3 regions of the Streptomyces sp. NPDC002680 genome follow, and region 1 is predicted to be linked to each of the others. Evidence: riboswitches for the same ligand, from Rfam matches in the RefSeq annotation. Region 1 holds a riboswitch; each other region holds the start of a gene.
What was found. Region 1 has a riboswitch for thiamine pyrophosphate ahead of ACFYXF_RS33470 (thiamine ABC transporter substrate binding subunit). Riboswitches for the same ligand answer to the same signal wherever they lie in the genome.
Positions count from the first base shown of each region.

Region 2: it holds a riboswitch for thiamine pyrophosphate, as region 1 does, so the genes downstream of both, thiO (glycine oxidase ThiO) here and ACFYXF_RS33470 (thiamine ABC transporter substrate binding subunit) in region 1, are expected to answer to the same signal.
Region 3: it holds a riboswitch for thiamine pyrophosphate, as region 1 does, so the genes downstream of both, thiC (phosphomethylpyrimidine synthase ThiC) here and ACFYXF_RS33470 (thiamine ABC transporter substrate binding subunit) in region 1, are expected to answer to the same signal.

Region 1 is NZ_JBIAQP010000014.1:177,583-179,839, reverse strand. It holds gene ACFYXF_RS33470 (thiamine ABC transporter substrate binding subunit) at 1-912, opposite strand, end outside; TPP riboswitch at 1,017-1,137, opposite strand; gene rlmN (23S rRNA (adenine(2503)-C(2))-methyltransferase RlmN) at 1,163-2,257, opposite strand, start outside.
Region 2 is NZ_JBIAQP010000005.1:284,633-286,889, reverse strand. It holds gene thiO (glycine oxidase ThiO) at 1-1,017, opposite strand, end outside; TPP riboswitch at 1,015-1,126, opposite strand; gene ACFYXF_RS16020 (hypothetical protein) at 1,178-1,531, shown strand; gene ACFYXF_RS16015 (NAD(P)/FAD-dependent oxidoreductase) at 1,585-2,257, shown strand, end outside.
Region 3 is NZ_JBIAQP010000003.1:253,677-255,933, forward strand. It holds gene thiC (phosphomethylpyrimidine synthase ThiC) at 1-757, opposite strand, end outside; TPP riboswitch at 750-936, opposite strand; gene ACFYXF_RS10815 (YibE/F family protein) at 1,374-2,257, shown strand, end outside.

The sequences.
Region 1 (2,257 bases):
GTTGAGCGGCATGTCCTCCTGGAAGGTCTTGCCGACGAGGAAGTCGAGCAGCGCCTTGCCCCCGGTGGCGTTCTTGGCGTTGCTCAGCAGCCCGGCGTACTCGACCTGCCGGAAGCAGGTGCCGGTCGCGACCCCGGTCGGGGCGGTGGCCGGCTTCGGGTCGGCGAAGATCACCTCGGCGGGCGGCGAGGAGGCGTACGAGACGACGAGCGGCCGGTCGCCCTTGGCCTTCTTGCCGCCGGCCGACCCGGAGAACTCCTCGTTGTAGGCCTGCTCCCACCCGTCGACGACCTTGACGCCGTTGGCCTGGAGCTTCTTCCAGTAGCCGGTCCAGCCGTCGTCGCCGTACTTGGCGGCGCTGCCGAGCAGGAAGCCGAGCCCCGGCGAGGAGGTGGAGGCGTTCTCGGTGACGAGGAGATCCTTGTAGGCGGGCTTGATCAAATCGTCGAAGGACTCGGGCGGGGTCAGCTTGTGCTCGCTGAACCAGGCCTTGTCGTAGTTGACGCAGATGTCCCCGGTGTCGATCGGCGTGACCCGGTGCCTGTCCTCGTCGGCCCGGTACGCGGGCAGGATCGCGTCGGCGTCCTTCACCTCGTACGACTGGAAGAGCCCGTTGTCGAGCGCGCGGGAGAGCAGGGTGTTGTCGACGCCGAAGAAGACATCGCCCTGCGGGTTGTCCTTGGTCAGGATCGCCTTGTTGACGGCCTGCCCGGCGTCGCCGTCCTTGAGGACCTTGACGGTGTACCCGGACTGCTTCTCAAAGGCGGCGAGAACGTCCTTCGACACGGCCCACGAGTCATGGCTGACGAGGGTGACGGTCTTGGACTCCGCCGCCGATCCACTGGCGCCGTCCTCGGACCCGCACGCGGCGAGCGTGACGAGCCCGAGTCCGACGGCCACGGCCGTGACCATGACCTGCTTGGTGGTGCTCACTGGATTCTTCCTCCTGGGATGACCAGGAAGAGACGCGGCCCTGCCCGGGGCCTCATGGAGGGTTCCCGGGCAGGGCGCAACAGCAAGAGTGATGACCGAACTTCCTACCCAGAATGACCTGGGCGAGGTTCAGAGGGTCTGCGGCCCACCAATGTGATCTGGCTGCCGCACTCTCAGCGCTGTGGCGCTCCCCTGTCGGAATATGAAGATATGTAGGTACGACGTAAGACTACCGCTCAGTGGCCGCGAGCTGGCCGCACGCCCCGTCGATCTCCTGCCCCCGGGTGTCCCGAACGGTCACGGGCACGCCGTGGGCGGCGATCGCCTCGACGAACGCCTTCTCGTCCTCGGGCCGCGAAGCGGTCCACTTGGACCCCGGAGTCGGGTTCAGCGGGATCAGGTTGACATGCACGGGCTTGCCCCGGAGCAGCCGCCCGAGGCGGTCACCGCGCCAGGCCTGGTCGTTGATGTCCCGGATCAGCGCGTACTCGATGGACAGCCGGCGCCCCGACTTGGCCGCGTACTCCCACCCGGCGTCGAGGACTTCCCGTACCTTCCACCGCGTGTTGACGGGTACGAGGGTGTCGCGCAGCTCGTCGTCGGGGGCGTGCAGGGAGATGGCGAGCCGGCACTTGAAGCCCTCGTCGGAGAACCGGTTGATGGCCGGCACCAGCCCGACGGTCGAGACGGTGATCCCCCGCTGCGACAGCCCGAGCCCGTCCGGCTCGGGATCGGTCAGCGCACGGATGGCACCGACGACCCGCTTGTAGTTGGCGAGGGGCTCGCCCATGCCCATGAACACGATGTTGGAGAGCCGCGCGGGCCCGCCGGGAATCTCCCCGTCCCGCAGCGCACGCATCCCATCCACGATCTGGTGCACGATCTCGGCGGTGGACAGATTCCGGTCAAGACCGGCCTGCCCGGTCGCGCAGAACGGGCAGTTCATCCCGCACCCCGCCTGCGAGCTGATGCACATGGTCACCCGGTCCGGGTACCGCATGAGCACCGACTCGACGAGCGTCCCGTCGACCATCCGCCACAAGGTCTTGCGGGTGGTCTCCTGGTCGGTCGACAGATGGCGGACGACCGTCATCAGCTCCGGAAGCAGCGCCTCCTGGAGCTTGGTGCGCGAGGCGGCCGGGATGTCCGTCCACTCGGCCGGGTCGTGCGCGAACCGCGCGAAGTAGTGCTGCGAGAGCTGCTTGGCACGAAACGGCTTCTCACCGATCGCGGCAACGGCCTCTTTACGCTCGGCGGGCGTGAGATCGGCAAGATGCCGCGGCGGCTTCTGGGCTCCGCGCGGGGCGACGAATGTGAGTTCTCC
Region 2 (2,257 bases), on a different contig from region 1:
CGCCAGCAGCAGCCCCTCCAGCGCGGTCGGGCCGAGCAGCGGCGCATTGTCCGGGGATCCGGGACGCAGCCCGGCCCGCGTCTCCGTCAGCGGCAACTCGGTGATCCCGGGGACGAGTTCATGGGCGTCGCGCAGCAGCTCGTACACACCCCCCGCCGTGACCGTCGTGTCCCAGCCCAGCTCCTCGCTCGTCGCCCCGACGACCAGCTCGCCGTTCTCGCGCGGCACCAGATAGACCTGGCTGCCGCGCACCACGGCCCGCACGGTACGGCTCAGGAACGGCGCGTACCGCTCCGGCACGGTCAGCCGCAGCACCTGCCCCTTCACGGGCCGTACGGACGGCAGCACGGCCTCAGGGACCCCCGCGAGCCGCCCGCTGAGGCTGCCCCCGGCCAGCACGATCGATCCGGCGGCCAGGTCGTCGCCGTCGGAGTCCGTCACCGACACGGCCCGCCCCCGCCGTACGACGAGCCGCTCGGCCCACGTCCGGCGCAGCACCACCCCGGCCCGCCCGCACGCGTCCACCAGCGCCCCGGCCAGCCGCCGGGGGTCGATCTGGTGGTCCCCGTCCACCCGCAGCCCCCCGCGCACGCCCGGCGCGAGCATCGGCTCCAGGCGCCGGCATTCGCGCCCCGAGAGCCACTCCGACTCCAGGCCCGACCGCCGTTGCAGGGCGTGCAGTTCGCGCAGTTCGGCGCGGTCGTCGGCGTCGAGCGCGACGGCGAGGGTGCCGCAGCGGCGGTAGCCGAGGTCGCGGCCGGTCAGTTCGGTCAGCTCGGCCACGAAGTCCGGATAGCGACGGGCCGACTCCAGGTTCAGCCCGAGCAGGGTCTGTTCGCCGTGGTGCAGCTCCGTGACGGCGGCCAGCATCCCGGCCGCCACCTGAGCGGCCCCGCCGCCCGGCGCGGGATCCACGACGGTCGTGGCGAGCCCGCGCTGCGCGGCCCGCCAGGCCGTCACCAGCCCGATGATCCCGCCTCCGACGACAACGACGTCCGAGGTGTGTGTACGCGACATGGGCGTCCAGCCCCTCCCTTCGCCGGCATGACCCGGATCAGGTTCGTACGGTCGGAGGCCGCCAGCCTCCCTCTCAGCCCGGTCCGTCCGGGCTCCCGCGAGTGCTTACGCTGGCCACCCTAGCCCGCAGCGCATCGCACACGTAAGGGAGCCTCCGCCCATGGCCCGCTCGCTCGACGGTCTCGTCCTCGCCCCGGTCGAGGACCAGGCACCGGGTCAGGTCGGCACGCGAACCCGGTTCACCTACCACGAGAAGGACGGCGAGATCTGGGCCGAGTACGCGGGCGGCGACGTCGTACGCGGCCATCTCGTGGGGACGCGGGAAGGCGACCGTCTCGACTTCCGCTACGTGCAGTTGAAGCGGGACGGGACGACGTCCTCGGGCCACTGTGTCTCCGAGGTGCTCGAACTGCCCGACGGGCGGCTGCGGTTGTCGGAGACCTGGGAGTGGGAGTCGCAGCCGGGCAGCGGAACGAGCGTGGTGGAGCAGGTCGAGCAGGCGGGTGTGGAGTAGGTCACGGGCCGCGCCCACTGACTGACAATTTGTCAGTTGTCTATGGTGACCGGGTGAGCGAGCAGACGCAGGCACAGGGCACGCGGGGCGTGCCGCAGCCGCGGCGCGTGGTCGTCGTGGGCGCGGGCATGGCCGGGGTGCAGACCGCGGTGGCCCTGCGCGAGCAGGGTTTCACCGGCACCGTCACGCTGATCGGCGCCGAACCCCATCAGCCGTACGACCGGCCGCCGCTGTCCAAGGCCGTGCTGCTCGGCAAGGCGGAGGGCTCCGCCTTCGACGTCGACTTCGAGGCCCTCGGCATCGAACTGCTGCTCGGGCGCGAGGTGCTGGGCGTCCGCCCCGGCCCACACGAGCTGGACACCGCCGACGGGCCAGTGCCGTACGACGCCCTGGTCCTCGCCACCGGCGCCGAACCGATCCGGCTGCCGGGCACCGAGGGCGTCCCCGGAGTGCATCTGCTGCGCACCCTCGACGACGCCGAACGGCTGCGGCCCGTCCTCGCGCGCCAGCACGACATCGTGGTCGTCGGGGCCGGCTGGATCGGCGCCGAGTTCGCCACCGCCGCGCGCGAGGCGGGCTGCGCGGTCACCGTCGTGGAGGCCGCCGACCGGCCGCTCGCGGGCGCCCTGCCCGCCGAGGTGGCCGCGCCGATGGCCGCCTGGTACGCCGACAGCGGTGCCTCGCTGCGCACCCACGCGCGCGTGGCCCGCGTCGAGCCCGGCGCGG
Region 3 (2,257 bases), on a different contig from region 1:
GCAGCACCCATTCACGGGTGGTGTGGATATTGCGGCCGGTGGACAGGTCCATGACGGTGTCGGCGCCCCAGCGCGTCGCCCAGGTCATCTTCTCGACCTCCTCCTCGATGGAGGAGGTGACCGCGGAGTTGCCGATATTGGCGTTGACCTTCACCAGGAACCGCTTGCCGATGATCATCGGCTCGATCTCCGGGTGGTTGACGTTGGCGGGCAGTACGGCCCGCCCGGCGGCGATCTCCTCGCGGACGACCTCGGGGTCCACGTGCTCCCGGACGGCCACGAACTCCATCTCGGGCGTGATCTCCCCGCGGCGGGCGTACGCGAGTTGCGTCACCGCCTGTCCGGTCCGGCTCCGGCGCGGCTGCCGGGGCCGTCCCGGGAACACCGCGTCGAGGTTCCTGAGCCCGCCGCGCGGCGAGGTGTGCTTGATCCCGTCGTCCTCCGGACGGACGGGACGGCCCGCGTACTCCTCAGTGTCGCCACGGGCGATGATCCAGTTGTCGCGCAGCGGGGCCAGCCCCCTGCGGACGTCGGTGTCGACCAGCGGGTCGGTGTACGGGCCCGAGGTGTCGTACAGCGTGACCGACTTCCCATTGGTGAGGTGCACCTGACGGACCGGCACCCGCAGATCGGGGCGCGAGCCGCCGACATATCCCTTGTGCCAGCCGATGGACTTCCGGGCCTCCTGGGACGGTTCGCCCTGAAGGGGCTGTTCGTCCTGGCTGGAGGCAGGCGTGCGTGCGTCCTTGATGGTCATGAGACCTACTCCCTACGCCGGCATTACCCGGTAACAGGTTCAGCGGTCGACGCAGCGGATTCCGTCTGCCGATGTTTCATGTGAAACATCACTCGTTCCACATGTTCCACGTGAAACATCGCAAAGACGGAGGTCAGCGCCCTCTCAGCCCGGTGCTCCGAGCTCCCGCGTGTGCAAAGGTGCCTCCACGCTAGCGTCAATTTGGGCGAGGTGAACAGAGGGCCCCTGCCGTTCTTGCGATGATCGGGCGGTGACCACGACGCAAGGACCCCCGTACCCGCCCTCCGAGCCACCGCGCGGAAGCGGTGCCGGGCGCGCCTCCGGGCCGGGCAGCGGAAATGGCGACGACACCGGCCCGCAGCGCAGGTTCCGGCTGGGCGACGGCCCCGGCGGCTCCGGTGGTGCGCCCGGAACCAGAGCCGGAACGGGCGGCGGCACCGGCGGAGCGACCGGACCGAGTAGCGGTCCCGGATACGGGCCCAGTCAGCGGATCGATCGCGGCTATGGGCCCGGATCGGGGGCGGGTCAAGGCAGCCGTACGGGCCCGGGCGGCCAAGGCCCAGGTCCCGGGTACGGAGCCGAAGGGCCCGGGACCGGTCAGTTCGGCCCCCTTCCCATGTCCGGTGGCGGGCGAGGTCCTGGCCCCGGGGCAGGCGGTGGGCACGATCACGGCGCAGACCATGGGCACGGGCATGGCCCCGGTGACGGCCACAGTGGCGGACCTGGCGGCAACTCCGGTGGTGGCCATGGCCCTGGACGAGGTGCTGGGCACGGAGCCGGACCGGGTGGCGAGCACGAGGGCGGGCACGGACCCGGGTCCGACGACTCCCACGGGCCCGACGACAATCACGGTTCGTCGCACGGCCACAGTCACAGCCATGGCCCGGCCGCCCCTGTCTCCATCCATCTGCGGAAGATCATCGGCGCGATCCTGATCCCCTTCGCCGCGGCGGTCGTGGTCGGGCTCGCGGTGCTGTGGCCCGGGGGCGCTCCGGCGCACGAGCGCACCGGCGTCGGATTCGACCGGCAGACCCAGGAGGCGACGGTCACCAAGGTCGTCGCGGTGGACTGCAAGTCCGTCAACGCCTCGGGGGACACCCCGACCGGCGACACATCCACCGCCGAGGGCTCCTCCGCCCAGCAGCAGGCGACCGGTGACTGCAAGAGGGCGACGATCCGGGTCGACACCGGTGACGACAAGGGCCGTACGTTCACGGAGATCGTCCAGCCGGACCAGTCACGGCAGTTGCACCAGGGCGAGAAGGTCGTGGTCGCCTACGAGCCCTCCGCGCCGAGGGACCTTCAGTACTCGGTCACCGATGTGAACCGCAGGCTCCCCATGGCCCTGCTGGCCGGCATCTTCGCGCTCGCCGTCGTGGTCGTCGGCCGTATGCGCGGTGTGATGGCGCTGGTCGCACTGGCGGTCAGCTTCATGGTGCTGACCTTCTTCATCCTGCCGGCGATCCTCCAGGGCTCGAATCCGCTGGTCGTGGCGGTCAT